DNA from 4 places in the Paenibacillus sp. Y859 genome. Region 2 is predicted to be linked to each of the others. Evidence: riboswitches for the same ligand, from Rfam matches in the RefSeq annotation. Region 2 holds a riboswitch; each other region holds the start of a gene.
What was found. Region 2 has a riboswitch for thiamine pyrophosphate ahead of AC1TO8_RS00315 (phosphomethylpyrimidine synthase ThiC). Riboswitches for the same ligand answer to the same signal wherever they lie in the genome.

Region 1 (2,199 bases), on a different contig from region 2:
GAATCAACAATGGTCTTGGGATCGTATCCTTCGTTCTGTTTACATTAAGCAAGCTGACGTATTGCAAGGAATATTCACTCTAAGAGACCAATTCGATCTAGATACGGTGAAACGTAACTTCGATTTCTATGAGCCTCTTACCGTGCATGAGTCTTCCTTATCTCCTTGTGTGCATTCGATTCTTGCTTGCGAACTAGGATATAAAGAGAAAGCCTACGAAATGTATCTTCGTACCTCTCGCTTAGATCTAGACAATTATAACAATGATACCGAAGATGGTTGTCATACGACGAGCATGGCTGGTACTTGGATGTCTGTTGTTCATGGATTTGGAGGATTGCGTGTACGGAATGGTGTTCTACACTTAAACCCATTCAACCCTGGACATTGGAAGTCATTCTCGTTCAAAGTCATGTTCCGTCATTCGCTCCTAAAAGTAACCGTTAGCGAGCATGATGTGACCGTTACGAATGAGACGGAAGTTCCTGCTAGTGTGAATGTTTACGGTAAGGATTACACCGTCAATGGATTGAGTCATATCCAAGTCGATCTATAATATATATGAAGAGACCTCCACAATCCGCAGCCCGGATGTGGGGGTCTTTTACTACTTCAGGCAATCCACTTTCTTTGCTTTCCATCCTTATCCGTATACAGAATATCTGCGAGTTGGATATCAAGAATGACATAATTAGGGTCACTTGGTCCGTCAAACCATTCCTTTAAATCATCATTCCAACATTTTCGCTTCAAACTATCATCTGTGCTAATTGAACAGGTTCCTTCCATCTCAACTACCTCTTTAGTCCCTCCGATTTCATATCCTATCAGCAAAGATACGTTTGGATTATCCTTCAACTCCTCTACCTTATGCGTTCTCCGATCGCTTACCAAATGAATGCTCAATCCTTCATTATACAACATCATATATCTCTGCTTTGGCTTATTGCCTTCAATAGTTGCCAGAGAACAAATCCTATTGTTGTCTAAGATCTTCGTTATATCCTGCTCTATTATCTTGTTGTCCATCATGAATGGTATTCCCCTTCCTCTTGTTGAATGTACTTAAACCATATGATTTATTGTACCCACCTATTAAAATACGAATCAAGATTTGAACAATTCCTAGCTGGACACCCCCAGCATAGTCGATTATAATGACGTAGAATGCCTTAACTTCATAAGTACAGGGGTGCTGGAATTGGCCGGCTGAGATTGTGTCCCACTAGACACTGACCCTTATACCTGATCTGGATAATGCCAGCGTAGGAACGTATCTGATATGATTATATCCATATCTATCTTGCGCCTACATGCGTCCCGATTACGGGGCGCTTTTTTGTATACGAATAGGACATGGAACAACCAGTCCAATAGAGGAGAGAGCAGAATGAGCAAGAAAAGAGCAATGTCGTTACTATTTACATTCTTACTAATACTCGTAATAGCGGGTTGTGGAGGAAATAAGAATGAACAAAATGCACAGACTAGTAAGAAACTACAAGACGTCAAAATTGTCTTAGACTGGACTCCTAATACTAATCATACAGGTCTATATGTAGCGAAAGATCAAGGATATTATGAAGAAGAAGGTCTTAATGTTGAGATAGTCCAACCAGGTGCAGGCGGAGCCGATACGATGGTCGCTTCAGGGGCCGTACCTTTTGGAATAAGCTATCAAGAAAGTGTGACACTAGCTAGAACACAGGACGTCCCGCTCGTCTCTATTGCCGCAGTCATTCAACATAATACGTCCGGTTTCGCCGCACCCGTAGATCGAAACATTAAATCACCCATGGACTTTGAAGGTAAAAGTTATGGAGGTTGGGGTTCGCCTGTAGAAGAGGCTATCATGGGCTCCATCATGGAGAACGAAAAGGCGGATGTTAAGAAGGTTAAGATGATCAATATGGGTGATGCCGATTTCTTCACGGCGGTTAAGCGTGATATCGATTTCGCATGGATCTTCTATGCATGGACAGGTATTGAAGCAGAGCTCCGCAATGATCCAATCGACATGTTATATGTTAAAGATTATGCTGCGGAACTAGACTATTACACGCCTGTCATTGTAACGAATGAGAAGCAGATCAAGGATGATCCTGAATTAGTCAAAGCTTTCCTCAGAGCAACAACGAAAGGCTATCAGCTAACCATTGATAAACCAGAAGAGGCTGCTAATATACTTAGTAACGCAGT
Region 2 (2,199 bases):
GCCCTTGAGGACGAGCCTTACAACAAGCAGTTGCTGACGCAGTTAGCAGCTTACTATGATCTTAAAGGGCAAAGTGACCTTGCTCAGGCGGTCTATCGTGACAATGCCAACAAGTTCGTCTGGGATATTGATTGGTACGATGCACTGATTAGACACTCATTTGCGATGGGAGACCAGGCACATACCCTCAAGGATGATGTTCTGAAACAGGAGTATTTCAAGACAGGGCTCGAGACATACGAACAGGTTGTGGTCGGTGTGGAGTATTTGAAGACACTCCCTCCGGAGCAGATGCAGGGACGTCCGTTCTCCATCACTCCGACCATCGCTCTGAATACGGGTAAAATACAGCTGATGTTAGGAGAACCTGTAGTGGCCGCTACTACATTGAAGCGTGGCTTCAATGAGAATTACGCAGATATCATAAACAGCGAGAATCTCTGGGAGATGGACTGGTACAGCGCTCTCATCAGTCGCTCTTATGATCTGGGGCAGGTGGCTCACACACAGAAAGACAGTGTTAACAAGCAAGCTAATTTCAACATTGGGCTTGAGGCCTACAGCCACGTACTGGCGGATTTGGAATATTTGAAGACTCTGTCTTCTGAAGAACTGCAAGGAAGGTCGCTTACGGTTGCTCCGGCTGTAGCACTGAATACAGGAAAAATACAATTTATGTCTGAACAATTGGAAGCGGCTATAGCTACGCTACAGATTGGTTTGAGCGAAGATTATACCAATGCAACAAACCGTGAAATTGCTCGTTGGTATTTGGCTGCACTAAAGAAGAATAACAGTGTCCCAGATCAGGTCGTTTATGACCGTCTGATTGCGGCTGATCCTGCGGAAGCCGCACAGATTGATGAAATCGCGGATTTACAGCTTAAACTTTAAAAGGTTGTTGAATGTATCTAGATGGTCATTTGGGAATTTAGTATTGCTTTATCTTGTTACTTCGTTATACATTAACTAACAATTACATCGTAACGGGAGCTTGGTGTGCCAGGCTGAGAGGATAGTGATCAACTATCGACCGTCAAACCTGATCTGGGTAATGCCAGCGGAGGAAATGGAGTTCTATTTGTCTATTTAAGACTGCCTCTTTCTCTGAGGCGGTCTTTTTTCTGCTTGTTGAATAGAATTTGCTCCGCTTGATCAAATCACCTTACTTATAGGAGGAAATGAAATGACAAGCGAAATGAAGAAAGAATCTGTTAATCTATCAGCTTTTCCAGGAAGTAAAAAAGTGTATGTAATGGGGTCTCGTCCAGATATTCGTGTTGGATTGCATCCCAATCGATTATCGTGGATTAAAGAAGCTGCTGATTTAGCTAAAGGGCATAAGGGAGCACAGGACCGTGATAATGCACTATCTAAAGCTCGGTTCGAATTCCGCTGGCGTGATCAGTTCCATCTGTCGCTCGATCCAGAGAGAGCTCTGGAGTATCATGATGAGACACTGCCTGCGGAAGGAGCAAAAACGGCACATTTCTGTTCCATGTGTGGACCCAAGTTCTGTAGCATGCGAATTTCTCATGATATTCGAGATTCAACTAGACAGAAGGAACAAGAGGAACAGGATACCATAAGAAATGGCCTATTGAATAAAGCGAACGAATTTAAAGAGGGTGGAAGCGTCATTTATAAATGAAACTATTCAAATATTTGATCTGACGAATGTTGTACGTATACGAAACGGGCTGAATGTTCTAGAATGGAATAACACTGCGGCGAACGCAGCCAGAGATCATAGCCAAGACATGGCGTTGCGTAACTATTTCAGCAGGCTATAATAAAGTGATATATGCGTACTCTGGTTGGCTAAATTCTTCGGGACATCGAAGCAATATACTTAAGTCCTCTTTTGAAACGTTGGGTGTAGGTGTTGCATTTGGTATTAGTTCGAGTGATTATCATATATATTACACACAGAATTTCTTTACACCGCTATGATATTAAATCATGATCTATTATAAATAGGCACAGAAGGGGAATATCATCTTGACAGAAGAACGAGCTCAAAATGCAGTGGTTGTCGTAACAGGAATCCCTACCGATTTACTTGCGGTAGATGCTCAAAGCCATGAAGATTGTTATATTGTTGTATCAAACTTATCAGGAAAGACATATCACGTTGAAACAACTGAAAAAGTGCAAAGCTATACGGCAGAAGAAGCAAGTGATATGAAGGTTATTGGA
Region 3 (2,199 bases), 500 kb from region 2:
GAATGGGTTGATATTCCAGGCAGAATGACCGATGATCCTGAACCGTTGCAAACCGTCTTAGCTGATGGAACCGTGATTGAAGTGCCATCCCGTAGGCATTGTGGACAGTCATGGTCAGAGTATTTCTGGAAGGTTGAGGACGTGATGGTGAAGCATGGTGCGATGTATTTCGGACAATTGGGTGATGCGGTTGTACGTGTATGTGACACGGTCAAGATGACTGAGGTTCTTACAGAAATGCTGCGTGAGTATCCCGATTTATTCTCGGACAATGAACCATTAAATGAGCATATGCAGCAGTTATTTGGATAAGTTAGTGAAGAATAGAGTAGTATACATATTTCTATTCTTTATAGTAATGACTTTAGGAATTTGTTCGAGGACCTTTTCAGATGTATTACCCTTATTTGTATCACGACATTTCGGAGATGCTTTGTGGGCAAGTATGGTTTACTTCGGTTGTCGGATATTGTTCTTACAGCAAAGATTACTTGTGTCTGTTTGTTTAAGTTTAATCTTTAGCTTTAGTATTGAATTCAGTCAGTTATATCAAGCGGATTGGATTATTGAAATACGATCAACACTATTGGGAGCATTAATATTAGGAAAAGGTTTCTTAGTCATTGATTTAATCCGATATGTGGCAGGGATCGCTTGTTCTTGTATTATGGATTATTACTTGTTTAACCGAGGAGGAAGAAGATGAGCAACCTGAAATGGTTAGAAGGTTGGTATGAGAATTATTGTGATGATGAGTGGGAGCAGACCCATATTTTGAAGATTGAATCGATAGACACTCCCGGATGGAGATTAACGGTACCTTTACTTGAGACTGAATTAGAGGGAAAAACGTTAGACGAAATTATTATTGATCGAGATGATCATGATTGGGTGAGATGTTGGATTAAGGATGGATATTTCGAAGGTGCAGGTGGATTGAGAAATTTAGAAGAGATGATACAGATCTTTAAGGAATGGGCGGAAAGCTAGCAGAGAGATACCATAAAAATATCTTAATGGGGAGTTCGTGGGGTTCTCAATTTCAAAGAATCTAAAAAAAGAGATTCTAAAGTTCCAATAATTGTGTTAGTATGTATCCAATTGAATACGTTAGATCACTAGGGGTGCTATTTGGCTGAGACGGAATGTGTGATTCCAAACCCTTTGAACCTGATCTGGATTATACCAGCGTAGGGAAGTGAGCTTGAGCTTTGGTTAAGATATTTTTGTATGCGTATATACGTCTACATTCTTTTGACTATAGTTAAAGGCCACCTTCTATTGCAGAGGGTGGCCTTTTCGCTGTTCCATCTTATCTGAGATTCGTCATACGAGAAAATAGGGAGGGAGTGCGATGTCAGCACGAGAATTACATGTGATCTCGAATGGTCAGTCTGAGTTAGAACACTTTGCAAGGATTGCGACACTTATTCATCCTTTTGTAACAGCATTCCATATAAGGGAGAACTCAAGTCATGCAGCTGAACTTTGGGCAGGGATATTGGCTTTAAGAGCAGGTGGAGTACCCCTTAGTAAAGTGATCATAAACGACCGAGTTGATGTGGCTTATGCCGCTGGAACTGGGGGAGTCCAGTTAAGCTACCGTAGCCTAGAAGTGCAGGCAGTGAGGAAAGCTTTCTCTGAATTGCGAATAGGACGTTCTGTTCACGCTGTTCAAGAGGCAGTGGAGATGAGTGAGCAAGGAGCTGATTATCTAGTGTTTGGGCATATCTTCCCAACAGCTTCTAAGCCCGGACAGCAAGCTAGAGGAACGAAGAAGTTAAAGGAAGTGGTGAAAAGTGTTCCTATTCCAGTTATTGCGATCGGAGGTATTAAGCCCGATCATGTGCAGCAGATTGTCGCAACTGGAGCAGCAGGTATTGCAATATTATCAGGGATTACTGCAGCAGATGATCCGTTAAGTGCAGTACACAATTATCGAGAGGCATTGGATATGAAAGGTTATGCTAAAAAAAAGTAGGAGGTTATTGACTAGAATGAAACAATTGGATGTCATTATTATCGGTGGCGGTGTTATTGGGAGTTCAATTGCCTATTATATGTCTGCGCGGGGAATGAAAGTTATCTTATTAGAGCGAGATCGCTTGGGTAGCCAAGCTTCGAGTGCGGCAGCGGGTATGCTTGCTGTACAGGCAGAGATCACTGAAGCAGGCCCGATGTTCGAGATGGCGCGTGCCA
Region 4 (2,199 bases), 900 kb from region 2:
GCCCCATCCTGAAGCCCAGAATCTCCCCGCCACTCCACACGATTACTATCCGGTAGAATACCAGAGCGTTGAGTTTCATAGAAATATATTGATTTCTGTAGAGCTTCAGCATAGTTATAATCCGTTGAAGCTGCTTCAGCCACTTTAGATTGAGATACCCCATCCCAACTAAATGTAAGCGCAATCATAACACTTAATAATAATATTCCTTTTTTCTTCATCCATACATTCATGTCAGATTTCATCCTCCTTATTTGCTAATTCGCATAACAAAGAACAGCCTTCACCTCACTTTCATTTCTACAAAGTTGAGGACACGCTGTCCATGGCGCCCAGATCTCTCATCACTGGTCCTGTAAAAAAAATATACCATAATAAATTTAATAATACTATATTTTACATAAAATAATTATTTTTCTATTCTTTTATTCAATAAACCGCTCTGTACATCTTCACATCAAAACTCTAAATTAGCTTTACAATGTAATAGAGTCTATACTTATTTGTAAATTGTGTTATATTAAATAGGTTATCAATTAAATAAGACCTTGTTTTTCACTAGGGGAGTCTAACGACTGAGATGGAACGCGAAGTTCCGGACCCTTGGAACCTGATCTGGATTATACCAGCGGAGGGAAGTGGAACGAAATCTTCAACTCATGCAACTATTTGCACACCTATTTGCCTGAATGAACTTTTTGACCCACTCATTTCCTTTCGGAAATGGTTGGGTCTTTATTTATTTACAATGAGCGAGGTGATCACCGTGATATTATCATTACAAAATTTAACTTACTCTTTTGCAAGTACGAACGAATCCCCTATTATTCAGGAACTGTCTATGAATGTTCAAGCGGGTGAATTCATTTCTGTCATAGGAGCTAGTGGTTCTGGGAAGAGCACTCTGTTTAAGCTGATTGCAGGACTGTTAGAGCCTATGGACGGAGAAATATATATACATGGCACAAGAACATCCAATCGTCTAGGGACAGTGGCTTACATGCCCCAGAAGGACCTACTCCTGCCTTGGAGAACCGTTCTAGACAATTGTTTACTCCCATGGGAGCTTAATCGAAAACTTCATCGCGAACTGGATCAGCGCAATAAAGAGAAGATCACAGCAGATATTCAGTTCACTCTAGAACGTTTCGGTCTAGGGAAATATGAACATGCCTATCCGGATGAATTATCAGGTGGAATGCGACAACGTGTCGCTTTTCTCAGAACACTCGTAACAGGGCAAGATCTGATGTTATTAGATGAGCCCTTTGGTGCACTTGACGCAATGACCAAAAGAGAGATGCATCGTTGGTTACTAGAGCTTTGGGATGATCTACATAAGACTGTCCTTTTCATTACACATGATTTGGAAGAAGCCATTCTATTAAGTGATCGCATCTACCTCATGTCCCATGACAGTCCTCAAGGTATAGAAGAAATGACCGTTAATTTACCTAGACCAAGGCACTACGAGATGAACTATGACCCTCACTTTATACAATTGAGGCAAGACTTGGAGCGACGATTACATGAGAATACGCCTTTTTAAACGCTGGGCACATGATTATGGTTGGTTTGTAATTCTTTTTACACTACTCCTGTTGGCTTGGGAATCGGTTGTCACTTTAGGCTGGGTACCTTCCTTTATTATTCCCTCACCGACCTCGATTGCCCGGGCATTATTTGAACATAGGCATCTATTGATCGGTCGGCATTTAATCGCAACGTTAGAGGAAGTTGTGTTGGGTTTTATATTATCTGTTAGTGGGGGCGTTATTCTAGCTATAGGTATGCATATTTCACGTCCACTTGAGAAAGCACTCTATCCGTTCATGATTATTAGTCAGACCATCCCCTTAATCGCACTCTCACCGATCTTCATTATGTGGTTCGGTTACACGATTTGGAGTAAAGTAGCAGTGGTCTTCCTAACTGCATTCTTCCCGATTGTAGTGAGCACCTATGATGGTCTAAAAAAGAGAGATCGCGAGTATGCAGAGTTACTCATGACGATGGGAGCCAACCGCTGGGAACTATTCCGCACCATTGAGATGCCTATGGCCTTACCTTCCTTCTTCTCGGGACTGAAACTCTCCATCGTATATTGTGTCGTTGGAGCTACGATTGGTGAATGGCTCGGAGGTACGAAGGGACTAGGCTATTATAGTCGAAGAATGTCGAGCAACATGCATACAGATG

Region 1: linked by a shared signal. The riboswitch ahead of AC1TO8_RS12650 (ABC transporter substrate-binding protein) and the one ahead of AC1TO8_RS00315 (phosphomethylpyrimidine synthase ThiC) in region 2 are both predicted to bind thiamine pyrophosphate.
Region 3: linked by a shared signal. The riboswitch ahead of AC1TO8_RS02885 (thiamine phosphate synthase) and the one ahead of AC1TO8_RS00315 (phosphomethylpyrimidine synthase ThiC) in region 2 are both predicted to bind thiamine pyrophosphate.
Region 4: linked by a shared signal. The riboswitch ahead of AC1TO8_RS04790 (ABC transporter ATP-binding protein) and the one ahead of AC1TO8_RS00315 (phosphomethylpyrimidine synthase ThiC) in region 2 are both predicted to bind thiamine pyrophosphate.

Annotation. Positions count from the first base shown of each region.
Region 1 covers NZ_JBXCIZ010000005.1:13,495-15,693, reverse strand. The annotation lists gene AC1TO8_RS12660 (glycoside hydrolase family 65 protein) at 1-556, shown strand, start outside; gene AC1TO8_RS12655 (pyridoxamine 5'-phosphate oxidase family protein) at 613-1,032, opposite strand; TPP riboswitch at 1,179-1,290, shown strand; gene AC1TO8_RS12650 (ABC transporter substrate-binding protein) at 1,391-2,199, shown strand, end outside.
Region 2 covers NZ_JBXCIZ010000001.1:54,438-56,636, reverse strand. The annotation lists gene AC1TO8_RS00320 (O-antigen ligase family protein) at 1-894, shown strand, start outside; TPP riboswitch at 977-1,086, shown strand; partial or broken gene AC1TO8_RS00315 (phosphomethylpyrimidine synthase ThiC) at 1,262-1,651, shown strand; partial or broken gene AC1TO8_RS00310 (CAP domain-containing protein) at 1,629-1,953, shown strand; gene AC1TO8_RS00305 (hypothetical protein) at 2,002-2,199, shown strand, end outside.
Region 3 covers NZ_JBXCIZ010000001.1:553,595-555,793, reverse strand. The annotation lists gene AC1TO8_RS02900 (AAC(3) family N-acetyltransferase) at 1-312, shown strand, start outside; gene AC1TO8_RS02895 (ribosomal maturation YjgA family protein) at 359-706, shown strand; gene AC1TO8_RS02890 (immunity 53 family protein) at 703-990, shown strand; TPP riboswitch at 1,111-1,214, shown strand; gene AC1TO8_RS02885 (thiamine phosphate synthase) at 1,355-1,981, shown strand; gene thiO (glycine oxidase ThiO) at 1,998-2,199, shown strand, end outside.
Region 4 covers NZ_JBXCIZ010000001.1:956,392-958,590, forward strand. The annotation lists gene AC1TO8_RS04785 (glycoside hydrolase family 9 protein) at 1-233, opposite strand, end outside; TPP riboswitch at 551-654, shown strand; gene AC1TO8_RS04790 (ABC transporter ATP-binding protein) at 767-1,549, shown strand; gene AC1TO8_RS04795 (ABC transporter permease) at 1,530-2,199, shown strand, end outside.